2 regions of the Ancylobacter sp. IITR112 genome follow, and region 2 is predicted to be linked to the other one. Evidence: riboswitches for the same ligand, from Rfam matches in the RefSeq annotation. Region 2 holds a riboswitch; the other holds the start of a gene.
The links. Region 2 has a riboswitch for cobalamin ahead of AAC979_RS00785 (ribonucleoside-diphosphate reductase subunit alpha). Riboswitches for the same ligand answer to the same signal wherever they lie in the genome.
Positions count from the first base shown of each region.

Region 1: it holds a riboswitch for cobalamin, as region 2 does, so the genes downstream of both, AAC979_RS17200 (energy-coupling factor ABC transporter permease) here and AAC979_RS00785 (ribonucleoside-diphosphate reductase subunit alpha) in region 2, are expected to answer to the same signal.

Region 1 is NZ_JBGCUS010000001.1:3,607,872-3,622,556, reverse strand. It holds gene AAC979_RS17230 (NAD(P)/FAD-dependent oxidoreductase) at 1-977, shown strand, start outside; gene AAC979_RS17225 (DUF1365 domain-containing protein) at 974-1,756, shown strand; gene AAC979_RS17220 (class I SAM-dependent methyltransferase) at 1,768-3,021, shown strand; gene AAC979_RS17215 (hypothetical protein) at 3,108-3,452, opposite strand; gene AAC979_RS17210 (hypothetical protein) at 3,792-4,271, shown strand; gene AAC979_RS17205 (Crp/Fnr family transcriptional regulator) at 4,466-5,167, shown strand; cobalamin riboswitch at 5,197-5,428, shown strand; gene AAC979_RS17200 (energy-coupling factor ABC transporter permease) at 5,463-6,140, shown strand; gene AAC979_RS17195 (hypothetical protein) at 6,321-6,500, opposite strand; gene AAC979_RS17190 (TonB-dependent receptor) at 6,962-9,058, shown strand; gene AAC979_RS17185 (CaiB/BaiF CoA transferase family protein) at 9,210-10,460, shown strand; gene AAC979_RS17180 (hydroxymethylglutaryl-CoA lyase) at 10,457-11,401, shown strand; gene AAC979_RS17175 (ABC transporter ATP-binding protein) at 11,426-12,289, shown strand; gene AAC979_RS17170 (ABC transporter permease) at 12,292-13,080, shown strand; gene AAC979_RS17165 (ABC transporter substrate-binding protein) at 13,113-14,126, shown strand; gene AAC979_RS17160 (CaiB/BaiF CoA transferase family protein) at 14,168-14,685, opposite strand, start outside.
Region 2 is NZ_JBGCUS010000001.1:175,290-189,974, forward strand. It holds gene AAC979_RS00775 (methyl-accepting chemotaxis protein) at 42-1,730, shown strand; gene AAC979_RS00780 (ribonucleotide-diphosphate reductase subunit beta) at 1,786-2,907, opposite strand; gene AAC979_RS00785 (ribonucleoside-diphosphate reductase subunit alpha) at 2,931-5,810, opposite strand; cobalamin riboswitch at 5,921-6,122, opposite strand; one part of gene AAC979_RS00790 (IS3 family transposase) at 6,238-6,511, shown strand; one part of gene AAC979_RS00790 (IS3 family transposase) at 6,511-7,361, shown strand; gene AAC979_RS00795 (metallophosphoesterase family protein) at 7,422-8,240, opposite strand; gene AAC979_RS00800 (CHAD domain-containing protein) at 8,437-10,032, shown strand; partial or broken gene AAC979_RS00805 (IS5 family transposase) at 10,043-10,483, opposite strand; partial or broken gene AAC979_RS00810 (IS5/IS1182 family transposase) at 10,447-10,638, opposite strand; gene AAC979_RS00815 (transposase) at 10,556-10,810, opposite strand; gene AAC979_RS00820 (ADP-ribosylation/crystallin J1) at 10,849-11,196, opposite strand; gene AAC979_RS00825 (Orn/Lys/Arg decarboxylase N-terminal domain-containing protein) at 11,358-13,715, shown strand; gene AAC979_RS00830 (N-acetyltransferase family protein) at 13,736-14,296, shown strand; partial or broken gene AAC979_RS00835 (IS3 family transposase) at 14,460-14,685, opposite strand, start outside.

The sequences.
Region 1 (14,685 bases), 3.4 Mb from region 2:
TCTCCATGCTGGCCGACCTGCTGCGCTTCTACCGCAACGCACCGCGCGATCTCGCCACCCTGGGCGATGAGAGCCTCGACGCCTATCTCGACGCGCACCGCTACGGCGCGGCGTTCCGCGACGATCATCTCTACCCCATGGCGGCGGCGATCTGGTCGACACCCGCCGCCGAGGTCGGGCGCTACCCGGTCGCGGCCTTTGTGCGCTTCTGCGAGAATCACGGCCTGCTGCAGCTTGCCGACCGCCCGATCTGGCGCACCGTGACCGGCGGCAGCCGGCGCTATGTCGCCCGGCTGCGCGAGGACTTCACCGGCGAGGTGGTGTGCGGGGGCGCCGTGCGCGGGGTGCGGCGGGAGGCGCGCGGGGTGGTCGTCACCGATGCCGCCGGCCGCGAGCGCCGCTTCGACCATGTCGTCATCGCCACCCATGCCGACCAGGCGCTGGCGCTGCTGGACGCCCCCACCGCGCGCGAGCGCGACCTGCTCGGCGCCTTCCGCTACAGCCGCAACGAGGCGGTGCTGCATGAGGATGCCCGGCTGATGCCGCGCCGCCGCGCCGCCTGGGCGGCGTGGAATTACCTCGCCGACCGCCGCGCCGACCCTAAGCTCTGCGTCACTTACTGGATGAACTGCCTGCAGAACCTGCCCGCCGACCGCCCGCTCTTCGTCACCCTGAACCCGACGGAGCCGCCGGCGCCGGGCTCGGTGCACTACCGCGCGAGCTATGAGCACCCGCTGTTCGATGGCGGCGCCATGGCGGCGCAGCGGCGGCTCTGGTCGCTGCAGGGCGAGGGCGGCGTGTGGTATTGTGGCGCCTATTTCGGTGCGGGCTTCCATGAGGACGGCCTGCAGGCGGGGCTGGCGGTGGCCGAGGCGCTGGGCGGAATCCGGCGCCCCTGGAGGGTGGCGGCGGAGTCCGGCCGCATCGCCCTTCCCGCCGGCTACGCGCCGCAGGCGCTGGCGGAGCTGGTTGCATGAGCGGGGCATCGGCGCTTTATGCCGGCGAGGTGATGCATGTGCGGCTGAAGCCGCGCCGGCACCGGCTGGCCTATCGCCTGTTCTCGCTGCTGCTCGACCTCGACGAGATCGACGGGCTCGACCGCCGGCTGCGGCTGTTCTCGCGCAACCGCTTCAACGTCTTCAGCTTCCATGACCGCGATTATGCCGATCCGCAGGCCGGCCCGCTGAAGGCGCAGGTGGAGCGGCTGCTGGCCGAGGCCGGGCTGGCGCCCGATGGCGGCGCCATCCGCCTGCTCACCCTGCCGCGCCTGTTCGGCTATGCCTTCAACCCGCTGAGCATTTATTTCTGCCACCGCCGCGACGGCGCGCTGAGCGCGCTGCTCTATGAGGTGAACAACACTTTCGGCCAGCGCCACTCCTATCTCATCCCGGTTGCGCCGGGCGAGGTGGCGCCGCTGCGGCAGAAGGCGGAGAAGCGTTTCTACGTCTCGCCTTTCATGGATATGGGGCTGACCTACGCTTTCCGCGTCAACCCGCCGGGGGAGGCGTTGCGCATCGCCATTCTCGCAAGCGACACGGAGGGGCCGGTGCTCAGCGCGGTGCAGACCGCGACCCGCCGCCCGCTGAACGATGGCGAGCTGGCGCGGGCGATGCTCGCCTATCCGCTGCTGACGCTGAAGGTGATCGCCGGCATTCATTGGGAAGCGCTGTTCATCTGGGCCAAGGGCATCGGCCTGCGCCCGCGCCCGCCCGCCCCCGAGGCCCCCGTCACCATCTCGCCCGCGCACCGACACTGAGGAAACGCCGCATGCCGCGTGACGCCGATCTTCTCGCCGATTCCACCCACGACCTCGCCCATGCGCGCGAGCTGCCGGCCGCGCGCGCGGCCCGCGCCGGCTGGCGCGAGGCAGTGCTGGCGCGGCTGCTCGGCCAGCTTGCCGTCGGCACGCTCACCGTGGTGACGCCGGAGGGCCGGCGGCTGGTCGGGCGGGGAGTGCGTCCCGGCCCGGAGGCGACGCTGGTGCTGCAGCGCTGGCGGGCGGTGCGGCGGCTGGTGACGGGCGGCGACATCGCCTTTTCCGATGCCTTCATCGCCGGCGACTGGTCGAGCCCCGACCTGCCCGCGCTCATCGAACTGGCGGCGCATAATCTCCCCGTCCTCGCCGGGCGGATCGACGCCCTCGCGCCGGTGCGGCTGTGGAACCGGCTGCGCCATGGGCTGCGCCGCAACTCGAAGACCGGCAGCCGTCGCAACATCTCCTTCCACTATGATCTCGGCAATGATTTCTACCGGGCGTGGCTCGATGCCAGCATGAGCTATTCGTCGGCCATCGCGCTGCCGCCCGGCCAGACGCTGGAAGCGGCGCAGCAGGCGCGGCTTGCCCGCATCGTCGAGATGATGGAGGTGCGCCCCGGCGCGACTGTGCTGGAAATCGGCTGCGGCTGGGGCGCGCTGGCCGCCGCCCTGGCACGGGCCGGGGCGCGGGTGACCGGCATCACCCTCTCGCGCGAGCAGCTTGCCCACGCGCAGGCGATGGTCGCCGCCGACCCGGCGCTCGACGGGCGCACCGATCTCAGGCTGCAGGATTACCGCGATGTCGGCGAGCGCTATGACCGCATCGTCTCCATCGAGATGCTGGAAGCGGTGGGGGAGGCGTATTGGCCGACCTATTTCGCCAAGCTGCGCGCCTGCCTCAATGAGGGCGGCACGGCGGTGCTGCAGGTCATCACCATCGCCGAGGACCGCTTCGAGTCCTATCGCCGCAACACCGATTTCATCCAGCGTCATATTTTCCCCGGCGGCATGCTGCCGACCAAGACGCATATTGCCGAACACGCCGAACGCGCCGGGCTGGAACTGGCGGAAACCCAGTGCTTCGGCCTCGGCTATGCCGACACCCTGGCCGAATGGCGCGCCCGCTTCCACGATGCCTGGCCGCGCATCGCGCCGATGGGCTTCGACGACGGCTTCCGGCGGCTGTGGGACTATTATCTCGCCTATTGCGAAGGCGGCTTCCGCGCCGGCGCCATTGATGTCGGGCTTTACCGGCTGAAGGGCTGAGCGCGCGGCGGCACGCCTCGCGTGAGCCTGATCGGACCGGGTTGAATCGGCCGGATCGGTAAATCAGTCGCCAAATCGGTGAAGAATCACGCCCCGCGCAGGCCGCGGCGTTCAGCCCCGGGCATCTTCGTCCGCGCGGGCACACGCACCGGCGTGGGAGTCAGCGTAGGCGCACGCCGCCGCTTGCCGCCCGGCCCGGCCTTCTCCTCATCTTCCCCCATCAGCATGATGGCGAAACCCATCTGCACACTGCCGAAGGTGATGCCGACGGCGAAGGTGAGGATGACAAGGGCGATGACGCCGGAAGCGGACTGGCCGACCAGCGTGCCGAGCCGCCCGACATCGAGCAGCACCAGCGTGCCGACGAACAGCGCGCCGAGGCCGACGCCGATCAGTGCGTGACGAAGCAGAAACCGCACGAGATGGGGCATGGGTGATCGCCTTTCCGCCGCGTCGCGGCCGCGTGGCGAGGGCGGCGCCCCGGCCGCGCACGGGCCAGCAGTATAGAGCGCCCGTCCTCAGGTGAAAACATCCATAAAGCCGATGCCGGCACGGTGTCTGCGCCGTGCGGCGCGCGCTGCCGGCGGCGGACCGCGAACGCGGCCGGCGACCTTGCCGCTGCGCTCGCCATCGCGTCTGGCGCGGCCGGCAGGCGGCAGGCGGCAGGCGGCAGGCGGCAGGCGGCAGGCGGCGGTAGGCTGGGACATCCTGTCCACTGTCGGGCGCCGTGCCGCCCGGTACAGTGATGCGGGCTCAGGAACTCCGTCTGCATGGCACGGCCTTTCTCCCGCTTCCACCGTTCGATCGCCGGCAGGGCCGCACCTTACTCGGCCATCCGTGCCCGGGGGCTGTGGCTGCGTCTTCTCTGTGCCCTGCTGCTGGTACTGGCGCTTTCGGTGCCGCGCCCGCCAGTGGTCGCCGCCGCCGAGGCGGGAATCGACCTGTCCCAGTACACCCTGCCCGACGGGACGCTTCCCGACCTCTGCCTCAGCCCAACGGATGCGGACGGCGCGTCGCACGCACCCGCGCATCATCCCGGATGCGATGCTTGCCGCCTGCAGGGCGCCCCGGCGGTGCCCGGCCCGGCGGCGGAGCTCTTCGCCCGCGCCGAATACCGTAGGGTGATGCAGTCTCCGGTGCCGGAGGATTCCGAGGCTGGTCCGGTCCCGCTCTACCGCATCTCGTCACGGGCGCCGCCCGCACTCCGCCCCGCCCTCTTCGCGGCAGGCGGGCGCCTGCCTTGGCTGTGACGCTGCCGGAGCGGCCCGCCTGAGGGCGTCCGGCGCTTGCCGGATCATGCCCCATGTTTCTTACTTCCTCGCTCGCATCCCCGCCCTTTCCGGTGTGCGGGGCGGTTCCGCTCCCGGCGGCCGTCCGGGTCGCGCCGCCCGGCCGCCCGCGCCGCGCTTTCCCGCCGCTCAGAGTGGCGCCGGGAGTGACGGCGGTGCTGCCTGACACGGGGCCCGGCGCGGCGCCGCTCGCCCGTGTGCTGTTGGGCTGTGTGGCCCTTACCCGCCATCTCGATGCCGAGCGCCGGCAGATTCTCGATATTGTCGGGCCGGGCGGGCTGCTCGACCTCGCCGTGCTCGCCCGGCTGGGCGCCGCGGCGGTGGCGCTGACGCCGACGCAGCTTGAGCCGGTGGACTTGGCTCCCGAGGCCCGCCACGCCCTGATGGCGGCCAATCAGGAGATGCTGCTGCTGCGGGCGCTCGGCCACGTCGCCCGGCTCGGCCGGCAGAGCGCGGGCGAGCGTGTGGCGGGCGCGCTGCTCGATCTCTCGGCCCAGTTCGCCGAGGCGGGCGCGACGGTGGCCGGCGCTGGCTTTCCGCTGCATCTGAGCCGCGCGGATCTCGCCGACTGGCTCGGCCTGACGCTGGAGACGGTGAGCCGCTGCATGAGCCGCCTGCGCGAAGAGGGGCTGATCGCCTTCGGCCGGGAGGGTCGGCTGATGCTGACGGATGCCGACGGCCTCGCGCGTATCGCGGCGGGTGAGCGCAAGGTCGAGGCGCTGTATGCCGCCAAGGGTGCGAAGGGTGCGAAGGGCGCGAGAAGCGCCAACGGTGCGAAGCGTGCGAAGGATATGAAGCTGGCCCGCGCCGTGTCGTCCTCGCCGCCGGCCGCGGGCGGAGCCGCTTGCGCGCCGTGAATGCAGGCTGTTCTATGCGCCTGTCGATGCACCCATCGATTCTGCATGGTGTCCGTGCGGCGACGCCGCATGGATGAAACGGGAACGGGGAAGGACGTGGAGCCGCGAGGTTCCGCGCCGAAGCCCCGACCGCCCCCGCGACTGTGAGCGGCGAGCGGCCTTCCATCGAGCCACTGGAACGCGCCTTCGGGCGGTCCGGGAAGGCGGAAGGCATGCCGTGACCCGCGAGTCAGGAGACCGGCCATGCGGATGAACCCCATGCGCGCCGTCGGGTGAGACGGCACAGGAGACCATCATGCATATCGAACCCGGCCTTGTGGCCGAAGGAAAGATCTGGCTCAGCTATGTCACGGCGGCCGGCGCGGGCGCCTATACGCTGAAGCTCGCCGCCGACGCGGTGGCCGAGCGCGGCGTCGTCTCGCTGGCGCTGCGCAGCCTCGCCACGACGGCGCTCGTCTTCGGTTTCTTCGAGATTCTGCCGCACCATCCGGTCGGCGTGTCGGAGGTGCATCTCATCCTCGGCTCGACGCTGTTCCTCATTTTCGGCGTCGCGCCGGCGGCGATCGGGCTGGCGGCGGGGCTCGCCATTCAGGGTCTGTTCTTCGCGCCCTTCGACCTGCCGCAATACGGCATGAACGTCACCACGCTGCTGGTCCCACTGTTCGCACTGGCCTCACTGTCCACCCGACTGATCTCACCGAACACGCCCTATGTGGAGCTGAAGTACCGGCAGGCGCTGGCGCTTTCCACCGCCTATCAGGCCGGAATCGTGGCCTGGGTGGCGTTCTGGGCCTTCTACGGCCACGGTTTCACTGTCGAAAACGCCTCGTCGATCCTCTCCTTCGGCGCGGCCTATATGCTTGTTATCATTGTCGAACCTCTGGTCGACCTTGCGGTGCTGGCCGCCGCCAAGGCGCTGAGCGGCTTGCGCGGCACGCCGCTGTTCGAGCGGCGCCTCTACGATGTGGCGTGAGCCGTGCCGGGCGCGCCGCGTCCGGTAGCGCCGAACGGCTGGATATCATCCGCGACCTCAACGGGCCTGACGCGCGGACCCTTGGACAAAATGTCCAAGGGTCTGTCGTAGGTTAGCTCTGTCAGAGCGTCCGGCGGCCTGCCATGATTCCCTAGGGGAATCGGTGAGATGGCTGGCACTTCACGACGCTTTGGGCTCGGCGTTGGCGCGATGGCGCTGGCGCTTGCCTATGTGCTTGTCGCGCAGATGGCGCTCTCCGGTGTTTTCGCCGGGCGCATATGGGCCAATCCGGCCGCCGCCGCGACCCTTGCCCTCTGCGTCGATGCCTCCGCACCGATCGGTCACGAAAACACGGGCCATCACCCGCCCCACTGTCCATTCTGCACAGCGCCGGATCGTTTCATAATACCCGAAGCGCCGGCGGATGCGGCGCCTGCCCATCTCGCTGTCGTGTCCCACTGGGCACCGGCAACCGTCTGCCCGTCGCTCGCCGCGCTCTTTCGTTGCGCCCATCCTCCGCGCGGACCACCTGGCGCACCCTTCCTCGTCTGATGCAGCCGCGCGGCCTCCCCGGGGCACGCCGATCTTCCCATGTGGCCGCCCGCCGCCGCGCCGATATGCGCGCCGGGCCGCAGACCGATGGAAATGCCATGCCTTCCTTTGCTCTCCTGCTCCGCACCGCTCGGGGCCGCCTTTCCTGCAGGCCGCGCTTATGCCGCTCGACGGCACTTGCCCTGCTGTGGTTACCCGGCGTCCTTGCCGACGCCAGCGCTCAAACCGGCCGGCCGGATGCCAGCGTTGTTGAACAACTGCCCACGGTCATGGTCGTTCGGCCCGCCGGCACGGCCGACTCGGAGGCGCCGCCGGACCTCACCTATGACGGCTTCGTCCCCGCCGACACCGGCACCATTTCGACCTTCCAAGCCAGCAACGCGACACTGTGGACCACCGATTCCGGTTCGCTGATCGACCGCGTGCCGGGGGGCGCATCCTGGGGCGCGGGCGGGGTGTCGAGCCTGCCGGCGGTCAACGGCATGAGCGCCGACCAGGTTCAGGTATCCATTGACGGCATGCTGTTCGGCCCGGCCTGCCCGAACATGATGAATCCGCCAATGTCCTATGTGAACCCGGCCATGATCTCCCAGGTGGCGGTCTATTCCGGCACCGCGCCCGTGAGCCTCGGCGGTGACTATACGGGTGCGCGCATCGACGTGACCGTCGCGCCTCCGGCCTTCACCGACAGCGAGGAAATTGTCTTCTCCGGCAGCGTGTCCGGCTATTACCGCAGCAACGGCAATGTCGTCGGGGTTGATGTTAAGCTCAATGCGGCCAATGAGGTTGGCAGCGTCAATTACACTGGCGGCTGGGTGCAGGCGGACGATTACACATCTGGCAACGGCACGACAATCAAGTCGACAATGTACGAAACTCAGAATCATGCCCTGAGTCTGTCGCGCAAGCTTGACGATGGCCTGGTAACCTTACAGGTCGGCGGCCAGTTCATTCCGTACCAAGGCTATGTCAACCAGTATATGGACATGGTCGACAATAAGAGCTTCTTCGTCAACGGCGCGCTCGAGAAGCAGTTCGACTGGGGTCAACTGGAGGCGAACGCCTTCTATAACCATGTGCGCCACACTATGGGGTTCATCGCGCCGGACAAGACCGGCGACATGCCGATGGACACGAAGAGCACCGACATGGGCTACCGTGTCGCCGGCACGCTGGAGCCGACCGCGATCGACATCGTGCGGGTTGGCAACGAGCTCTATTACAATCAGCTCGATGACTGGTGGCCGCCGGTCGAGGGCTCAATGATGATGGGGCCGGACACGTTCTGGAACATCAATGACGGCCAGCGCCTGCGTGTCGGGGTGTTCGCCGAGTGGGAGCGAGTCCTGTCCCAGAACTGGACCGCCATTCTTGGCGCGCGCAGCGATGTCGTCTGGATGAACACGGGCGATGTACAGGGCTATAATGAGATGATGTATGGCGCCAACGCGGCCGCCTTCAATGCGCTGGACCACGCCCGCACCGACATCAATATCGACGGTTCGGCGATCCTGCGCTACCAGCCGGACGAGGCACGCCAGCTCGACATCGGCCTGGCCCGCAAGACCCGCTCGCCAAATCTCTATGAGCGCTATTCCTGGTCGACCAATGCCATGGCGATGAGCATGATCGGGTGGTTCGGCGACGGCAATGGCTATGTCGGCAATATCGACCTCGAGCCGGAAAAGGCTCATACGGCGAGCCTCACCGCCACATGGCGCGACCCGGTCCGCAAGGCGTGGGAGGTGCGGGTGTCGCCCTATGCCAGCTATGTCGAGGACTATATCGACGTGCGCCGTTGCGCGCTGCCGGGGTGCCTCGCCAACCTGCCGGACAACCTGACCGCCACCGAGGGCTTCGTCTATCTGCAGTTCGCCAATTACGACGCCTATCTCTACGGCATGAACATCGACGGGCGGCTCGACCTGTGGAACGACCCGACCTATGGCAAGGGTGTGTTCCGCGGCAATCTGAACTTCGTGCGCGGCCAGCGCGTCGACGGGGTGAATCTGTACCACATCATGCCGGTCAATGCGACGCTGGCGCTGGACCATGTGCTCGGCAACTGGACCACAACCGCCGAGGTGCAACTGGTGGGCGCCAAGACCGAAGTGAGCGAGGTGCATAACGAGCTGGAAACCAGCGCCTATGCGCTGTTCAACCTGCGCACCAGCTACGAGCAGGGTCCGTTCAGACTTGACCTCGGCATCGAGAACCTGTTCGACACCGAGTACGACCTCCCGCTCGGCGGAGCCAATCTGGTGAATTACCAAGTTTCCTCGATGATGGGCACCTCGCCCGCCTGGGGTTATGCGGTCGCCGGTCCCGGCCGCTCGTTCAATGCCCGGCTGACCGTTTCGTTCTGAAGCCTCACTTAACCCCTGCGCCCCGCGCAGGGGTCCTCCGGGCTCGGTCTGCGTGGGGCTCCTTGTTGCTTCATGTTTGCCTAAAGAGGGGTAGACCCTCACCGTCTTTCGGTTGATAGATCGAAAAAACGACGTGTGAGGAGCGCCTGCCATGGAAGCAACCCGGCCCGGTCCCGTTGAGGGGCCGCTGAGCGGCATCCGTGTGATCGAGCTTGGCAATCTGATCGCCGCCCCTTTTGCCGCCCGGTTGATGGCGGAATTCGGCGCCGAGGTGATCAAGGTCGAGGCGCCGGGCGAGGGCGATCCCCTGCGCAAATGGCGCAAGCTGCACGAGGGCACCTCGCTCTGGTGGTACCTGCAGTCGCGCAACAAGAAATCCGTCGCCATCAATATGCGCCTGCCTGAGGGGCAGGAGGTGGTACGCCGTCTCGTGCGCGATGCGGATGTGCTGATCGAGAATTTCCGCCCCGGCACGCTGGAGCGCTGGGGGCTTGGCTGGGAGGCGCTGAAAGCGATCAACCCCAACCTCGTCATGGTGCGGATCTCCGGCTTCGGCCAGGACGGGCCCTATCGCGAGCGTCCCGGCTTCGGCGCGGTGGGCGAGGCGATGGGCGGCATGCGCTTTACCACGGGCGAACCCGACCGCCCGCCCGCGCGTACCGGCATCAGCATCGGCGATTCGCTGGCCGCCCTCCACGCGGTGATGGGGGCGCTGATGGCGCTGCTGCACATCAAGTCCGGCCGCGGCACCGGGCAGGTGGTGGACGTGTCGCTGTTCGAGAGCGTCTTCAACATGATGGAGAGCCTCGTCCCGGAATATGATGTGTTCGACTTCGTACGCACGCGCTCGGGCGGAGCGCTGCCCGGAATCGCGCCTTCCAATTCCTATCCGACTGCCGAAGGCACCTATGTCATCGTCGCCGGCAATGGCGACGGCATTTTCCGCCGGCTGATGGGAGCGATCGGACGCGACGACCTCGCCAGCGATCCGCGCCTCGCCTCCAATGACGGGCGCGTGCGCCATGTCGAGGAGATCGACGGGGCGATCACCGCCTGGACGAGCCGGCATTCGCTGGATGAGGTAACGGCGGCACTCGATGCTGCCGAAGTGCCGAATGGGCGCATCTATTCGGTCGCCGATATTGTGACCGACCCGCAATATCTCGCCCGCGACATGATCCTGCCCTCGACCTTGCCGGATGGATTGAACGTGAAGATGCCCGGCATCGTGCCCAAGCTTTCCGCGACGCCCGGTACGGTCCACTGGCTGGGGCCGCAGCTCGGCGAACACACCGCGCCCGTTCTTGCCGCGCTCGGCTATAGCGAGGATGAGATCGGCGCGCTGGTCGAAAGCGGCGCGGTAGCGATGGGTGGGGCCGGGGGGCAGGGGCAGCCAGCATGAGCGTCGCCTTTCCCCCACATGTGTTCATCCAGGAAGTTGTGACGCGCGACGGGCTGCAGATCGAGCCACGCTTCCTGCCCACCGAGGACAAGGTCGCGCTGATTGATGCCCTCTCGCAGACCGGCGTCGCCAAGATCGAGGTCACGTCCTTCGTCTCGCCAAAGGCGGTGCCGAACCTTGCCGATGCGCGGGAAGTCGCGTGTGCCATCACGCGCCGGCCCGGTGTGACCTATGTCGCGCTGGTGCCAAATCTGCGCGGCGCAGAGGCGGCGCTGGAGGCGGGCATGGACGAGCTGAATCTCGTGGTCTCGGTGAGCGAGACGCATAATCTCGCCAATATGAGGATGGCTCCGGCCCAGTCGCTCGTAGGCTTCCGCGCTATTGTCGCGGCGGCCTCTGGCACGTGCGTGACACTCAATGGCTCCATCGCTACGGCCTTCGGCTGCCCGTTTGAAGGCGCACAATCGCCGCAGAAGGTGCTGGATCTGGCGGAGACACTTCTCGCCTGCGGCCTGCACTCCGTGACGCTGGCCGACACGACCGGCATGGCCAATCCGCGGCAGGTGGCGGAGCTGGTCTCGGCCTTCCGCGCGCGCTTCCCCGGCGTGCCGCTGACCCTGCATTTCCATAATACGCGCGGTATGGGGCTCGCCAACGCCTTCGCCGCGCTGGAGGCCGGCGCGGACCGATTCGACGCCGCGCTCGGCGGCATTGGCGGTTGCCCCTTCGCGCCCGGTGCCACCGGCAATATCTCGACCGAGGACCTCGTTCACATGCTGGACGAGATGGGAGTCGAGACCGGCGTTGACCTGTCGGCCCTTCTGGCACTGGCGCGCAGCCTTCCGGCGCTGCTCGGCCACGACATTCCAGGCCAGGTTGCCAAGGCCGGCCGCAGCGGCGACCTTCACCCCGCGCCGGCGCATCTGCGCGCCGCCCAGTAGGACCACGACATGGCAGGTGAGCCCATGAATCTTGCCCTCGCGGCGGAGCCATCCCCCCAGGCGGGCCTTTCCCGGACTGTGGAGCACGCGCCGCTCGCAGTCGCTCTCGATGAGATCAGCATCAGCTTCGCCGTGAAGGGCCGGCCGGTGTTCAAGGCGGTGGCGCCGACCTCGCTGCGGGTGCGGGAAGGTGAGTTCGTCGCGATTGTTGGTCCCACCGGCTGCGGCAAGTCCACCCTGCTCAATGCCACGGCGGGCCTGCTGGCACCGGCGGGCGGGACGGTGTCGATCTTCGGCGAGCCTCTGGCGGGCCTCAATTCCCGCGCCGGCTATCTTTTCCAGCAGGACGCGCTGATGCCGTGGAAGACGGCACTCGACAATGTGGCCATCGCGCTGGAAATCGGCGGGATGGCTCGGGGGCAAGCGCAGGCGCAGGCGCAGGACTGGTTGAAGCGGGTCGGTCTCGCCCGCTTTGTCGAACGCTACCCGCATGAGCTTTCCGGCGGCCAGAGGAAGCGCGTGGCGCTGGCGCAGATGCTGATCCGCCAGCCGAAAATCCTGCTCATGGACGAGCCTTTCGGCCCGCTCGACGCGCAGACGCGGCAGATCATGGGTACGCTGCTGCTGCGGCTGTGGGCGGAAGACCGCAAGGCGGTAATGTTCGTTACCCACGACCTTGAAGAGGCGATCGCGCTGTCCGACCGCGTGGTGATCATGTCGGCCGGGCCGGAGGCGCGGATCATCGGCGATTTCCCGATCGACCTCGCCCGTCCGCGCGACACGGCGGAAATTCGTCTCGACCCGCGTTTTCACGAGCTTCATCGGCTGATCTGGAACCAGTTGAAGGCCGAAGTCGCCAAGACATATGGAGAGGAGATGCCGTCGTGAAGCTGCATCCGGCCAAGCTCCTTTTCCTGCAGATTCTCGTTGCGGTGGCGGTGCTGGCCATCTGGCAGATCGGTGCCACGGTGCCGATCGGCGGCGACTATCTGCTGCCCGAGTTCTTCTTCTCCAAGCCCGGCGATGTGCTCGGCCGGGTGGTGGAACTGTTCGTCTCCGGCACCATCTGGAAGCATCTCTGGATCACGCTCACGGAGACCGTGCTGGCCTTTCTCATCGGCGCCGGCGGCGGCGTGGTCGTCGGTTTCTGGTTTGCCCGCAAGCCGCTGGTTGCGGCGGTGTTCGACCCCTATGTGAAGATGGTCAACGCCCTGCCGCGCGTTGTGCTCGCGCCGATCTTCATGCTGTGGCTGGGCCTTGGCATCTGGTCGAAAGTGGCACTGGGCGTCACGCTGGTATTTTTCATCGTGTTCTTCAACGTCTATCAGGGCGTGAAGGAAGTAAGTCCGGTAGTGCTCGCCAATGCGCGCATGATGGGGATGAACGAGCGTCAGCTCTTCCGTAATGTCTATTGGCCGTCAGCCATGTCGTGGATGTTCTCCTCGCTGCATACGGCGGTTGGCTTCGCTCTCGTTGGCGCCGTCGTGGGCGAATACCTCGGCTCCTCCGCCGGCCTGGGCTACCTCATTCATCAGGCGGAGGGCGTGTTCGACGTCACCGGCGTGTTCGCCGGCATGTTCATCCTCGCCGCCTTCGTGCTTGTCATCGACTGGTTTGTCACCCGCATCGAGAAGCGGCTGCTGGTGTGGCGCCCGCAGGCGGCCAGCGAACAATCGTAAACATGCGAACGACAATAAAGGGAGGAAGTACCATGAAACTGCGAAGCCTGTTGCTGGCGGCCTGCCTGCTCGTTCCCGCCCTGGGTGCGGCCCGGGCGGGCGAGATCGAGAAGCCGAACCTCACCATTGGCGTCGGTGGCAAGCCACTGCTGTATTACCTCCCGCTGACGCTGACGGAACGGCTCGGCTACTTCAAGGACGAAGGTCTTACTGTCGAGATTAACGACTTTGGCGGCGGCTCAAAGTCGCTGCAGGCGTTGATCGGCGGCTCGGTGGATGCGGTGACGGGCGCCTATGAGCACACGATCCGCATGCAGGACAAGAAGCAGGACATCCGCGCCGTCATCGACCTCGGCCGCTATCCCGGCATTGTCGTCGGCGTGAGCAAGGATAAAGCCGAGACCATCAAATCTGTAGCGGACCTCAAGGGCGCCAAGATCGGCGTCACCGCTCCGGGATCCTCGACCTATATCCTCGTCCAATATCTGATGATCAAAAACGGCATGTCGCCGGACGACGCCTCCTTCATCGGTGTGGGCGGCGGTGCCTCCGCGGTGGCGGCGATGCAGAAGGGCGAGATCGACGCCATCTCGCATCTCGATCCCGTCATCTCCAAGCTGGAGGATATGGGCGAGTTGAAGATCCTCGTCGACACTCGCACCACGGCCGGTACCGAGGCGGTGTTCGGCGGCCAGAACCCGGCGGCCGTGCTCTACCTGAAGGAGAGTTTCATCAAGGCCAACCCGAACACGGTGCAGGCGCTGACCAACGCTTTCTACAAGACGCTGAAGTGGCTTGAAAAGGCGACGCCGGAAGAAGTGGCGGCGAACGTGCCGCAGGAATACTGGCTCGGCGACAAGGAACTCTACATCAAGGCGTTCAACGCCTCGCGCCAGTCCTATTCGACCGATGGCAACATCGACATGGCGAGCATGAAGAGCGCGCTGAACCTCATCACCACCACTGATCCCAAGATCGACCCGGCCAAGATCGACCTGTCGAAGACCTTCGACGGCTCCTTCCTCGCCAAGGCGAAGAGCCAATAGGGCGCACGCCGCCGGCCGGCTCAGCCTGCCGGCGGCGCGTCTCAGATGATGCCGGCCGCGCGCAGTGCCTGCCGTTCCCTCGGCGACAGGCCAAGCCGCTCCTCCAGCACCTCGTCCGTGTGCTGGCCGAGGAGGGGCGGGGCCGTGGCGTCGCTCGTCGGTGAATCGGCGAGACGGAGCGGGCTGCGCACACCGGGGGCGGTGCCGCCGAGCGCATGAGGGAGCGCGGTTGCCAATCCCCGCGCCAGCGCCTGCGGCTCGGCGAAAGCCTGGGCGATGGTGTTGATCGGCCCGGCGGGGACGCCGGCGGTGTCCAGCATGGCGAGCCATTCGGCGGTGGTCTGCCGTTTCAGCGCCGCGGCGATCAGCGGCACGAGCGTGTCACGATGCGCCACCCGCTCGCGATTGGTGGCGTAGCGTGCGTCTTCCGCCAGTGAAGCGAGGTCAGCGAGGCGACAGAAGCGGGCGAATTGCGCGTCGTTGCCGACCGCAAGGATGAGGTGGCCGTCGGCCGTCTCGAAAGCCTGATAGGGCACGATGTTCGGGTGGGCATTGCCCA
Region 2 (14,685 bases):
CTTAAAGAGAACTCTCCTCACGAAACTCCCGGTCGTCGGCGATGGCAATCCCTCAGTATCGCGTGTCTCAATGGGCGGCGCTCTGCAGCCTTCTCATCGTCACCAGTACGCTTGTCACGTTCATCGTTGCCGCGATGGGCTTCAATGCGGCGCGCATCGGCAGTCCAGCCTATGACAGAATTATCGCCGGCAAAGACATCATCGCCGACATATTGCCGCCGCCGCTTTACGTCGTCGAGGCCAACCTCGAAGCGCTGATCGCCCTGAACAAGCCCGACACCGTCGCCGCCCACGCGGCGCGCTTTTCCATGCTGCATAGGGATTTTGAGGCCCGTATAGCCTATTGGCACGGTCAGGTGCTGCCGCCTGAACTGAGCAGCGCCATCGACAAGATCGACGCGACGGCGGCCCCCTTCTGGAAGATCGGCGAGACGGAGTTGTTCCCCGCGCTCGTCGCGGGCGACACCGCGCGTGCGGCGAAGGCGGCGGAGCGGATGGGCGAGGCCTACACCGTCCATCGCCACGCGGTCGATGCCACCGTGCTCGAGGCCGAGGGCTTCGCTGCCGCCAATCAGGCGGATGCGGAGGCGACCATCCTCGAAACGATCCAGGCAAGCAGCGCCGCCGGCCTGGCAACCCTCGCGCTGGTCCTGCTGTCCCTGTTCGCCGTCATCTTCCGGCTCACCCGTCCGCTGGCGGAACTTGCCGGCGCGCTGGCGGCCTTGGCATCGGGCGACCGCGCCGTCGCGATACAGGGTCTCACGCGCAAGGACGAACTGGGCGAGCTCGCCCGCGGTCTCGACGCGTTCCGCCGCACCCTGGAGGAAGCCGACCGAATGCGGAACGCCCAGGCCGACGCGGCGAGGCGCGCCGCGGCGCAGCTTACCGCCGAGCGTCACGCTTTGGCGGAGGCGTTCGAAGAATGCATGGGCGCTCTCGCCGAGGGCTTCGTCGCGTCCTCCAAGGAAGTTCACGGCGCAGCGCAGCAACTGTCGCAGGCGGCCGAGGGAGCGGCCCGACAGGCGCAGATCGTGGCGGACGCCGCCGATGAATCGAGCGGAAGCGTACGATCGATCGCCGCAGCCACAGAACAAATATCCAGTTCGGTCCACGAGATACTGGGCCGGACGGCCGAGTCCTCGGGCATCTCCACTCAGGCGGCGCAGGAAGCTGCGGTCATGCGGGCCAACATTCAGGGGCTCATGCAGTCCGCCGAAGCTATCGGGCAGGTCATCCATCTCATCAGCGCCATCGCCTCGCAGACCAATCTGCTGGCCCTCAATGCCACCATTGAAGCGGCTCGGGCCGGCGACGCCGGACGCGGCTTCGCGATCGTGGCGACTGAAGTGAAGCAGCTCGCGGCTCAGACCGCAGCGGCCACCGAAGAAATCGTCCAGAAGATCAGTGACATCCAAGCCGCGACCGGTCAGACCGTCGCCTCAGTCGAGACGATTGCAGCAACCGTCGAGAAAATCCGCGCGATTTCCACCCTGGTGGGGTCCGCTGTTGAAGAACAGGGAGCGACCACCTCCGACATCGCGGCCAACACGCAGCGGGCGGCGCAGCGAAGCGAGGATGTGAATGCCGGCATTGGCAGCCTGGGAACCGCCGCGCGAACCGTCGGAGCAGCGTCGACCCAGATGATCGGCCTCTCCGACGCGCTCTCGATCCGGGCGAGCCGGCTGCGGGACGAGGTGAGGACTTTCGTGCTGAACCTGCGCGCAAGCTAACGGATGCACGCGGGGGCTCCGGGCCTGAGGCCGCTGCCCGCCGCCGGCCCATCCATCAATCCCAGGCGAGCGCGCCGCCATTCTGGTATTCGATGACGCGGGTCTCGAAGAAGTTCTTCTCCTTCTTCAGGTCCATCGCCTCGCTCATCCAGGGGAACGGGTTCTCGGCTTCCGCGAAGACGGGATTGAGCCCGAGCTGGGCGCAGCGGCGGTTGGCTATGAAGTGCATGTATTGCTCGCACAGCCCCGCATTCAGCCCGAGGAAGCCGCGCGGCATCGTGTCCCGCCCATAGGCGGCCTCCAGCTCCGCGGCGTCCTTCAGCATGCCGCGCACCTCATCCTGGAAGGCCGCCGTCCACAGGTGCGGGTTCTCGTGTCTGATCTGGTTGATCACGTCGATGCCGAAATTCAGGTGAATGCTCTCGTCGCGCAGGATGTATTGGTACTGCTCGGCGATGCCGACCATCTTGTTGCGGCGGCCAAGCGAGAGGATCTGCGCGAAGCCGGTATAGAACCACATCCCCTCGAACACGACGTAGAACGCCACGAGATCACGCAGGAACTGCTGATCGGCCTCCGGCGTGCCGGTCTGGAAAGCCGGGTCGTCGAGGCTCTGCGTGTGCTTGAGTGCCCAGGCCGCCTTGTCCGTGATGGAGGGCACTTCGCGGTACATGTTGAACAGCTCGCCCTCATCGAGGCCGAGACTTTCCACGATGTACTGGAAGGTGTGGGTGTGCACCGCCTCCTCGAAAGCCTGCCGCAGCAGATATTGCCGGCATTCCGGGTTGGTGAGGTGGCGGTAGATGGCGAGCACGATGTTGTTGGCCACCAGCGATTCCGAGGCGGCGAAGAAGCCGAGATTGCGCTTGAGCATGCGCCGCTCGTCCTCGGTGAGGCCATCGCGTGACTTCCACAGCGCGATGTCAGCCTGCATGGAGACCTCGGTCGGCATCCAGTGATTGTTGCAGCCGGAGAGGTACTTCTCCCACGCCCATTTGTATTTGAGCGGCAGAAGCTGGTTCACGTCAGCGCGGGCGTTGATCATGCGCTTCTCGTCCACCGTGACGCGGGCGGCGCCGCGTTCGATGGCGCCGAGGCCGGTGGCGTCACCGGCGGGAGCCGCGAAGGCGGGATGGATGGGTGCGGAGGCGGGCTTGGTCTCTGACCAGTCGAGCATCGTCATGTCTCCTTTAACGCTGCTCACTGGCAGGCTTCGCAGTCGGGATCGTTGATCGAGCAGGCTTGGCCGAGGACCATTTCCGGCACGATAACGGGCGCCGCCGCGACCACGGTTGAGACCGCATTGAGCTTGCCGTCGGTGCCCTTGAGCGTCGATTTCTCGACATGAGTGGCCGAGCGCGAGCGCAGATAGTAGGTGGTCTTCAATCCCCGCTTCCAGGCGAGGCGATAGGTTTCGTCAAGCTTGCGACCGGAAGGGTTGGCGACATAAAGGTTCAGCGACTGCGCCTGGTCGATCCATTTCTGCCGGCGGGCCGCCGCCTCGATAAGCCAGACCGCGTCGATCTCGAAGGCGGTGGCGTACAGCGCCTTGAGATCGTCCGGGATGCGGTCGATCTGGCCGACGCTGCCGTCGTAATATTTGAGGTCGGACACCATCACCTCGTCCCACAGGCCGCGTTCTTTCAGCTCGCGGACGAGGAAGGCGTTCACCACGGTGAAATCGCCGGACATGTTCGATTTGACGAACAGGTTCTGATAGGCCGGCTCGATCGACTGCGACACGCCGCAGATATTGGAGATGGTCGCGGTCGGCGCGATGGCCATGGTGTTGGAGTTGCGCATGCCGGTCGCCACCACTCGCGCGCGAAGTCCTTCCCAATCGAGCGTGGACGAGCGGTCGAGATCGAGCCCGCCACGCGCCTGTGCCAGCAATTCGAGGCTGTGGATGGGCAGGATGCCCTTCGACCACAGTGAGCCCTCGAAGGAGGGGTAGCGCCCACGCTCGGCGGCCAGTTCCACCGAGGCGGAAATGGCGTGGAAGCTTACCGCTTCCATGCTTTCATCGGCGAAGCGCACCGCCGCCTCTGAGCCATAGGGAATGCGCAGCGCCTGTAGCGCGTCCTGAAAGCCCATAATGCCGAGGCCGACGGGCCGGTGGCGCAGATTGGAGCGGCGCGCCTCCGGGATGGTGTAGAAATTGATGTCGATGACATTGTCGAGCATGCGCATCGCCGTCGTGACGGTGCGCGCCAGCCGCGCCCGGTCGAGCCCGTCCGGCGTGACATGGGCAAGCAGATTCACCGAGCCGAGATTGCACACCGCCACCTCGTCGGCGCGTGTGTTGAGCGTGATCTCGGTGCACAGATTCGAGGAGTGCACCACGCCGATATGCTGCTGCGGCGAACGCAGATTGCACGGGTCCTTGAACGTCACCCAGGGATGGCCGGTCTCGAACAGCATCGTCAGCATGCGCCGCCACAGGTCGAGCGCGCGTACCTGTTTCGAGACCTTCATCTCCCCACGCGCGGCCTTCGCCTCATAGGCCTCATACGTCGTCTTGAAGGCCGGCCCATATAGGTCATGCAGGTCGGGTGTCTCGTCGGGAGAGAACAGCGTCCACGGGCCGTCGGCCTCGATGCGCTGCAGAAACAAGTCCGGCACCCAGTTGGCGGTGTTCATGTCATGGGTGCGCCGGCGGTCGTCGCCGGTGTTCTTGCGCAGGTCGAGGAATTCCTCGATGTCGATGTGCCAGGTCTCGAGATAGGCGCAGACAGCGCCCTTGCGCTTGCCGCCCTGATTGACAGCGATGGCGGTGTCGTTGGCGACTTTCAGAAACGGCACCACGCCCTGGCTCTCGCCATTGGTGCCCTTGATATGGGCGCCCAGCCCCCGCACGGGCGTCCAGTCATTGCCGAGGCCACCGGAATATTTGGCGAGCAGCGCGTTGTCCCTGATCGCCTTGAAGATGCCGTCGAGATCGTCCGCCACCGTGGTGAGGAAGCAGGAGGAGAGTTGCGGGCGCAGCGTGCCGGCATTGAACAGGGTCGGCGTCGAGGCCATGAAGTCGAAGGACGAAAGCAGCCGGTAGAACTCGATCGCCTGCCCCTCGCGGTCGACCTCGCGCAAGGCGAGACCCATGGCCACCCGCATGAAGAACGCCTGCGGTAGCTCGAAGCGGGTGCCGCGCGCGTGCAGGAAATAGCGGTCATAGAGCGTCTGCAGGCCGAGATAGTCGAATTGCAGGTCGCGCTCGGGCAGCAGCGCGCCGACGATACGGGCGAGATCGAAGCGGCCCAGCTCCGGGTCGATCAGCTCTTCCTCGATGCCACGCTGGAGATAGGCGCGGAAATAGTCGGGGTAGCGCCGCGCCATCTCCGCCTGCGTCGCCTGATCGGGACGGCCGGCGAGAAAGCTCAGCGCCTCGCGGCGCATCTTGTCCAGCAACAGCCGCGCCGAGACTTTGGCGTAGTTCGGCTCGCGCTCGATCAGCGTGCGGGCGGCGAGGATGGGCGCCAGCGCCAGTTCGTCGACGCTGAGGCCGTCATAGAGATTGCGCCGGGTCTCGGCGAGGATGGCATCGCCTGAGACATCGGCGAGGCCGGCCGTGGCCTCGCCGATCACGGCGGCGAGCCGCGCCTCGTCGAGCGGCACAAGCGTGCCGTCGGAACCCTTCATCCGCAGGGCGGAGGCGGTCGCCGCTATCGGCTTGGCGGCCGCCCGCTCACGGGCGCGATCCGCGCGGTACAGCACATAGGCGCGGGCGACCTTGTGGTGTTCGCCGCGCATGAGGGCGAGTTCCACCTGGTCCTGCACGTCTTCGATGTGGAAGGTGCGGCCGGCATCGGCGCGGCGGGTGAGACCGGCGACGATCTGCTCGGTCAGATCGGCCACGATGTCATGCACGCGGCGCGAGGCGGCGGCGGAGGAGCCCTCGACGGCGAGGAAGGCCTTGGTCAGCGCTACGGCGATCTTGGAGGCGTTGAAGGGCGTTACCGCGCCATTGCGGCGGATGAGCTGGTAACCCGGCGTGCTGGCCTCGCGCGCGCCGGCAGCGGAGGAAGACACGGGCGGCCCAGCGAGTTGCGCCGCGAGAGGTTCGGCATCGTGAAGGAGAGACATCGGCTAACCCCAATCAGCATTGGGGGCAAAGGCCGAGCGACGCATCGGCGCCACCGACGGCATGGGGCACCGGCGGACGCGCGAACGCACCACCGGGACACCCCGCCCAGGGACGATTATGTTGCCACGGCAGGTCTCCTGGCTCGCGGGTCACCGCCTCTCGCCCGGCCTTCCCGAGGCATATGCCCCAGTGACGCGGAATGGACGACAGGCTCGCCGCTTACAGTTGCGGGGGCAGCGCCGGCTTTGGACCGGCTTCCCTCTTAGCTCTCGAATCTTGCGATTCGAAAGACCACGGCATCCATATGTTGTGGCTACCGGCAAGGACCATGTCAAGATGTGGGCAATGCGATCCAAGGGAATGCGAGGTCGGCGGGCGGAAGCCAATAGGTCGTCGTGCCACCTTAGGCGGCTCTCCTAGAAATCTATGTGGGTCAGCAGCACCGGCAACCATTCGATCGCCAGTGCCGAACCGCAGATCGCGTTCGTGCTGAAGCAGGCGGAGGACGGGACACCTGTGGCTGAGGTGTGCCGGAAGGCCGGGATATCGGACGCGACGTTCTACAACTGGCGCAAGAAATATGCGGGGCTGATGCCTTCGGAGATGCGGCGTCTGCGCCAGCTTGAGGACGAGAACGCCAAGCTGAAGCGGATCGTCGCCGACCTGTCGCTCGACAAGGCCATGTTGCAGGACGTGCTGTCAAAAAAGCTCTGAGGCCTGCGTGCAAGCGCGCGCTTGTGGACAGGCTGCGGGAAGACTGGAAGGTGTCGGCCAGGCGTGCCTGTGCCACGCTGGCGGTTGATCGTGCGCTCTATGCCTACAAGTCGAAGCGGGGCACGCAGGCTGAACTGAGCCAGCGGATCAAGGAGATCTGCGAGACGCGCGTGCGTTATGGCTATCGCCGGGTGCATGTGCTCCTGCGGCGGGAGGGCCGGGTGGTCAATCCGAAGCGGATCTATCGTCTTTACAAAGACTTGGGCTTTCAGTTGCGGAACAAGACGCCTAAGCGTCGGGTGAAGGCAAAGTTGCGGGAGGATCGGGCGCCTGCCACCCGGCCGAACGATGTCTGGGCGATGGACTTTGTCCACGACCAGCTTGCCACCGGCCGCAAGATCCGCGTGCTGACGGTCGTCGACACCTTCTCGCGCTTCTCACCGGTGGTCGATCCGCGTTTCAGCTATCGGGCCGAGCACGTGGTCGCGACCCTGGAAAAGGTCTGCGCCAAGGTGGGCTATCCACGGACGATCCGGGTCGACCAGGGCTCGGAGTTCATCTCCCGTGACCTCGATCTGTGGGCCTATGCGAAGGGGGTCACGCTGGATTTCTCCCGGCCCGGCAAGCCCACCGACAATGCCTTCATCGAGGCATTCAACGGCCGCTTCCGCAGCGAGTGCCTGAACACGCACTGGTTCCTGACGCTTGCAGACGCGGCCGAAAAGATGGAGGCTTGGCTCAGATATTACAACGAGGATCGGCCGCACGGGGCCATCGGCCACAAACCCCCGATCTCGCTGCAGAACCCCGGCGGCGCACCCAGCCCACCGCCGTGAAGAAGGCCGGAAACTCCAGCTTCCGGCGGTCCAGAAAATGGTCTCGGATCACGTCCGGGTCTACGGCTTGGTCGACAGAAAAGCCCTATGGTCGCCATCGATGACGAGCCCGGTGAGTCGGCCGGTGCGAGAGGCGCCGGTATCAATGCCGATACGGTTGATCCGCTCCTCCGGCTTGGCGCTGATCGTGTGTCCGTGGACCACCACTTTTTCCAGCGGCATCAGCGAATCGAGGAAGGGCGCGCGCATCCACATGAGATCATCGGGAGACTGGCGCTCCAGCGATACTCCGGGGCGGACGCCGGCGTGACAGAAGAAATAGTCCCCAAACGACACCGCATATTGCAGATTTTTGAGGAAATGCACATGCGCGGCGGGGACCGCCGCCAGCAGCTTGCGATGCACCTGCTCGAGATCGGCCTGCGTCTTCAGTTTCGAGCGATTGAGCTTCACGCCATAGGAGCGCGCCGTGGCGTTGCCGCCACTATTGACGAACACGCCATCACTGCGGGGTTGATCGAGAAAGGCTAGGAATTCCACGTCGTGGTTTCCCGCCAGCAGGACATAGCGGGGATCAGCCGCCTGAAGCGCGATCAGACGGTCGATGACGCCCTTGGAGTCCGGGCCGCGATCCACATAGTCGCCGAGGAAAATGATCCGCCAGTCGCCCGCCTTCGACCGTGCGATATCCTCCTCGATCTTCTGCAGAAGCTTGTCAAGAAGGGACCGGCACCCGTGGATGTCGCCAATGGCGTAAATCCGGATTCCCTCAGGGCCGCGCGCCTCGGAAAGGGTGACGAGGGGTGATTTCCAAAGTCCAAAAATTCTGTGGCGACTCCAAACCGGGCCGTCAGAATGATCGAACGCACCGTGGAACACAATATCCCGACCGTGGACCGAGGCGGCGCTTCCCCCGGAGATTCGTCACCCGCGAGGGCGTCGCCCCGAGGCCTCGGACAGCGAATGCTACTTTTATGTGACAGTTCGAGCCGCTATCGGTGGCGTTCCAAGCTGACGGGAGGTGGCCTCTTCGTGGCGGCAAACGGGCTCATACCGGGGCGAGCAGAGAAACGACATGTCCGAGCAAATGCCAGAGATTCAGCTTCCGGTGCACGTTGACGCGCCGGAGCCGGCGGGTGCCGGCCGCGAGGTGGAACTCAAGCTGTTGACGGATCCGGCCACCCTGCAGCGCCTCCTCGCCGCTGCCGTGATTACCCGCAACGCCGCATCGAAGGGCATCGTCCGGCGCCTGGAGGCCACTTATTACGATACGTCCGATGCCGCGATCGCCCGGCAGGGCGCCTCGCTGCGCATCCGGCGCAGCGGCAAGCAGTTCGTCCAGACGCTGAAGCTGGCGTCCCAGCAGAGCCCGCTGCAGCGCCGCGAGATGGAAGCGCGGGTGCCGGACAGCGCCCTTCAGCTCGATGCGCTGCCCTTGGCCGAGCTGGGCGCACCCTTTGCGACGCTGCCGGAGGCGGAGCTCGCGCCGGTGTTCACCACCAAGATCCGCCGCCATACCCAAATCGTGGAGTTCGGCGGCGCCGCCATCGAGGTCGCGTTCGATGAGGGAACGCTGAGCGCGGGCGACACGGTGGAAGCTGTCTGCGAGATAGAGCTGGAGCTGAAGGCCGGCGGGGCGGCCGCGCTCTATGAACTTGGCTTGTTGCTGCTTGAGCAGGGGCCCGTCCGCATCGGGCTGCAAAGCAAGGCCGAGCGTGGCTATGCCCTTGCCTTCGGCACCTCGCCCACCGCTGAAAAGGCGTTCGCGACCGGCATCGGCCCCGCCGATACCACCGACGATGTGATCGCCAAGGTTTTGAACGCCTGCCAGTCCCATGTGATGGCGAATCTGATGGCAGCGCATCATGGCCAGGACCCCGAGGGCGTCCATCAGCTGCGGGTCGCGCTGCGGCGTCTGCGCACTGCCATATCGCTGTTCAAGAGGGAAGTCCCCGCCTCGGCGCTCGAGGCTCTCGGGCTCGACGCCAAGAGGCTGGCCAGCGCGCTCGGGCCGGCCCGCAACTGGGACGTGTTCGCCACCTCGACCATCGCCGAGATCGAGCGCGCCAATCTGCCCGGCATCGACTTCACCGGGCTGAAATCCGCCACCGCCGCGCCGCGGGAGCGCAGCTATCAGGCCGTCCGCGTCGATCTGATCGATCTCGCATGCACGCGCTTCCTGCTGTCGCTCGGCCGGGTGATCGAGCGCCGAAGCTGGCGCAACGATATCGGCATTGATGCTCTCGCCGTGCTCACCCAGCCGGCGCGCGAGTTCGCCGGGCGCGGGCTGGCGCGCCTGCACCGCAAGGCGCTGAAACAGGGCCACAATTTCCGTAAGTTGCGGCCGACGGCACGGCATGAGCTGCGCCTGACGCTGAAAAAGCTGCGCTACACGGCGGAGTTTCTGCTGCCGCTTTACGACTGTGAGGGCGCCGCCCGGAAATATCTGAAGCGGATGTCGCGGCTGCAGGACATTCTCGGCATCGACAACGACATCACCACCACCCAGGCGCTGCTGCGCGAGGTGGAGGAGGGCACGTCGCTGCCGCAGGTCCACAAGGCCATCGGCGCGATCACCGGCTGGCAGGGGCGCGACCGCATCGAGACCGCCGAGTCCCTTCGGCGCAGCTGGCGCAAATTCATCGACGCCGAGCCGTTCTGGCTCGGCTAGGCGGGCTACCCTAGGACCTAGACTCATTAACGCGTAGCCAGATGCGAATTGCGACGAGTTTGAAGGCGGCGAGGTAGTTCTCGGCCAGCTTGTCGTATCGTGTCGCAATGCGACGGAACTGCTTGGCCTTATTGAAGAAGCGCTCGACCAAGTTCCGCGCTTTGTAGAGGAACGGGCTGAAGCAGATCGGCTCAGTGCGGTTGGCTTTGGGTGGGATGTTGGCCCATGCCTTGCGTCCGCTGACGGCAACGCGCAGCGCGTTGGCGTCATAGCCCTTGTCGGCCAGCAGCATGGCGCCTTCCGGTAGGTCGGCGATCATGTCCGGAGCTGAGGCGATGTCGCTCTTCTGCCCAGCAGTGAGCGTCAGTTTGATCGGCCTGCCTTGGGCATCAACAAGAGCGTGGATTTTGGTTGTCAGCCCGCCTCGGGAACGACCGAGACAATGATCTCGATCCCCCTTTTTGCCGTCGCACCCTGCTGATGGACGCGAACGATGGAGGTGTCGATCATCTGCACCTTGCCGTCATGGGCTTTGGTGACAGCGTCCATGAGGCGGTCCCACACACCCGCTTTCCGCCATCGGACGAAGCGATTGTAGCAGGTGGTTCGTGGGCCGTATCGCTCGGGGAGGTCTCGCCACGGCGCTCCCGATCGGAGCGCCCCAGAAGATGCCGTTGAGCACACGTCGATCATCGACACGCGGCACTCCTTTCGGCTTGTTGGGCAACAGCGGCTCGATCGCGCGCCATTCGAAGTCGGTCAAATCATATCGGATCATGCGAAGTCTGAATCAGACTTCGCCGCAATATGAAAGCCTCAGCGGAACTCTCTCACCACCTCGATAGGCCCGACGATAGCGGCGTTAAACATTTCCAGCTCTTCCGCGGGTATCCAGTATTCTCGTAGCGCGCGACCACCTGCTTCCTGCGCGTCGTATTGCTTCAAGAAGTCACGGCGCACCTCAAAGCGCGTGACGAACCCTGCACCGCTTTGAGGCACATTCCAATCGCGAGCGATCCTGATTGCATAGTCTTCTGACAGCACGGGATAGAAGATCGGCTGATCCGGCAGTCGCGGTGGGAACGAGCGCATATCGCTTTCGCGGATAAGCGCGAGTTCGGCTGGGCCAACCGGCCGCCACAGTGTGATCGTGTCATGCTTCATGGTGCGACGTTAGCCGGTCGAGTGTCACCTTTCCACCGTCCACCGCACTTATGAGTTCACGGCCTAGCTCCCTCCGTCTCGGCTTGTCACCGCGTTGTCGTGCTGTCGTCATGAGGCACGTCGAAACGTCGCGTCAACGCCGAACAGGAGGGGATGCCCGGATGGACTATTTCAAACGCTTCAACTTCCTTTTCGCGACCCCCGCCTTCGATGCGGACGATCTGGAAGGCGCCCGCTATCACCAGATCGTCGCGGAGATCGAGAGCTCCGGCTTCGAGGTGGTGCGCGCCCGCACCATCGAGGACGCGGAGATTGCGGTGCAAACCGACGCCGCCATCGGCTGCATGATGGTGGATTGGGGCAAGAAGGGTATGGAGGGTAAGACCGCCGCCCTTATCAACCTGATGCGCCGGCGCGGCCTGGACTTCCCGATCATCCTGCTGATCCGCCGCAAGCGCTTCGAAGACGTGCCGGTCGAGGTGCTGGATTTCATCGACGGCTATGTCTTCCTCTCCGAGGAAACCCCCGCCTTCATCGCCAAGAACCTCATCAGCCGGCTCAAGCAATATGCCGAGACGCTGAAGACGCCCTTCTTCGGCGCGCTGGTGGATTATGCCGAGGAGGGCAACCAGCTCTGGACCTGCCCCGGGCATAATGGCGGCGTGTTCTACTCGCGCAGCCCGATCGGCCGGGTGTTCATGGAGCACCTGGGCGAGGCGGTGTTTCGCGACGACCTCGACAACTCCGTACTCGATCTCGGCGATCTTCTGACCCATGAGGGGCCGGCCCTCGCGGCGCAGAAGGAAGCGGCCAAGATCTTCGGGGCCGAGAAGACCTATTTCGTGCTCAACGGCACCTCGACCTCGAACAAGGTCGCGCTCTCCGCCCTCGTGACCGATGGCGACCTCGTGCTGTTCGACCGCAACAACCACAAGGCCGCCCATCATGGCGCGCTGATGATCTCCGGCGGCATTCCGGTCTATGTGCCGACCGTGCGCAATGCCTGGGGATTGATCGGCCCCATGGATGTCGCGGCGCTGGACGAGGAGGCGCTGCGCGAGCGCATCCGCACCCATCCGCTGGTCACCGACCCCGAGGCCTGGCAGAAGCCGCGGCCGTTCCGCGTCGCCGTCGTCGAGCAATGCACCTATGACGGCACGATCCACAATGCCGAGATGATCCTCGGGAAGATCGGGCATCTGTGCGACTACATCATGTTCGACGAGGCCTGGGCAGGCTTCATGAAGTTCCACCCGCTTTATGCCGGGCGCTTCGCCATGGGGCTGAAGGATCTGGGACCGGACGCGCCGGGCATCATCGCCACCCAGTCGACCCACAAGCAGCTCGCGAGCTTCAGCCAAGCCTCGCAGATCCACATGAAGGACCGGCATATCAAGGGGCAGAAGCGGCGCGTGGAGCATCGGCGCTTCAATGAGAGCTTCATGCAGCACGCCTCCACCTCGCCCTTCTACCCGCTGTTCGCCTCGCTCGATGTTGGCGCGCAGATGATGAAGGGACGCTCCGGCGAAGTGCTGTGGGACGACACGATCCGCCTCGGCATCGAGCTGCGCAAGAAGATCCGCGCGGTGCGCCGGGAGTTCGAGGAGAAGGAACAGCGCCCCGAGCGCCGCTGGTTCTTCGAGCCCTTCGTACCGGACCGGGTGGCGATTCCCGATGCCGCCAGCCCCGGCGCCGTGCATGACGTGCCGTGGGAGAGCGTCTCCACCGACCAGCTCGCCACCAACCCGGCCTTCTGGCACCTCACGCCGGGGGCCGCCTGGCACGGCTATGCCGGCATGGCGGCGGGCTTCGCCATGACCGATCCCAACAAGCTGACGCTGCTGACGCCCGGCTTCGACCGTTCCACCGGCGCCTATGCGGAGCACGGAATCCCGGCCCCCGTGGTCGCGCAATATCTGCGCGAGAACCGCATCGTCGCGGAGAAGAACGACCTCAATTCGCTGCTGTTCCTGCTCACCCCGGGCGTTGAATCGAGCAAGGCCGGCACGCTGATCAGCGGTCTGGTCGCCTTCAAGAAGCTGCATGATGACAACGCGCTGCTGGAAGACGCGATCCCCGAATTCTACCGGCGCCGGCCCGGGCGTTATGACGGCGTGCGCCTGCGCGACCTGTGCGGGGAGATGCACCGCTTCTTCCGCAGCGCCAATGTCAGCGCGTTGCAGGCCATGCAGTTCAAGGCCGAGCACCTGCCCGATATCGCGCTGTCTCCCCACGATGCGGCGCGCTGCCTCGTGCGCAACGATGTGGACTACCTGCCCATCGACGCCATTTCCGGGCGTATCGCCACCACGCCCTTCGTGGTCTACCCGCCGGGCATCGCCACGATCGTCCCCGGCGAGAGGCTCACGGAGCGCGCCCAGCCGATGATCGACTATCTCAGGATGTTCGAGGCCTGCTTCAATACGTTTCCGGGCTTTGATGTCGAGATCCAGGGTGTCTATCGCGAGACCGATGGCGCCGGTCGTATCCGGCTCTATACCTATGTGATTGCGGAATAAGCGGGAGTCCGGGTTCGTTCATGGAGCAGGAGAACGCAGTCATCGTCCGCCCGACGCGGGATTCCGACGTGGATGCCATGCTGGCAATCTACCGCCATCACATCCGCCGTGGCGTCGAGGAGGGGGTGGACGACAATGACACGCCGCAGCCCGACGACCTGCGGGAGCGGCGCAAGAACCTGAAGAACCGCCGCTTTCCCCACATCGTCGCGGTCCGGGACGGCGAGGTGGTGGGCTATGCCTATGTCGTGCTGTTCCGCAAGCGCCCGGCCTATCGCTACACCGTCAAACATTCCATCTACGTCCACCACCGGCACATTGGCTACGGCATCGGCAGCCGGCTCATGCGCAGCCTGATCGATGCCTGCGCGGCCGCCGGCTTCCGACAGATGATCGGCTATATCGACGGCGACAACACCGCCTCGCTCGCCATCCATGAGCGGTTCGGCTTTGTCCGGGTGGGGTTTCTCCCCGCAGTCGCCTACCGTTATGGCCGCTGGGCCGACAGCGTCATGGTGCAGCGCTCTCTGGGGCCCGGCGCCACCGCTCCGCCTACGCCCCTGCCCCTCTCCACCTATTGAGGAATAGGCCGATGTCCCCGGCGCCGCTCGCGGCGCTCGCGGGTTTGTGGCGCTCACCCCTCGGACATCCTCCGACCCCATTTGCGCGGGGTGGACCGTCAGACGACGGCCCAATCGGGTTATCGTCAAGCCAATCTGCTCAGCGACCTGAACCGCCCCGGTTTCACCGGAGGCCATTTGGTTCAAGTCGCGCCGCCATTTGCTGCTCACCGAGCATGACGTAGTAGCGCTCCTCGGCTTCGGCCGGCGGGATGTTGCCGATAGGCTCCAGCAGCCGGCGATGGTTGAACCAGTCAACCCAGGTCAGCGTGGCGAACTCGACGGCCTCGAAGGATCGCCAAGGCCCCCGTCGATGGATGACCTCGGCCTTGTAGAGGCCGTTGATCGTC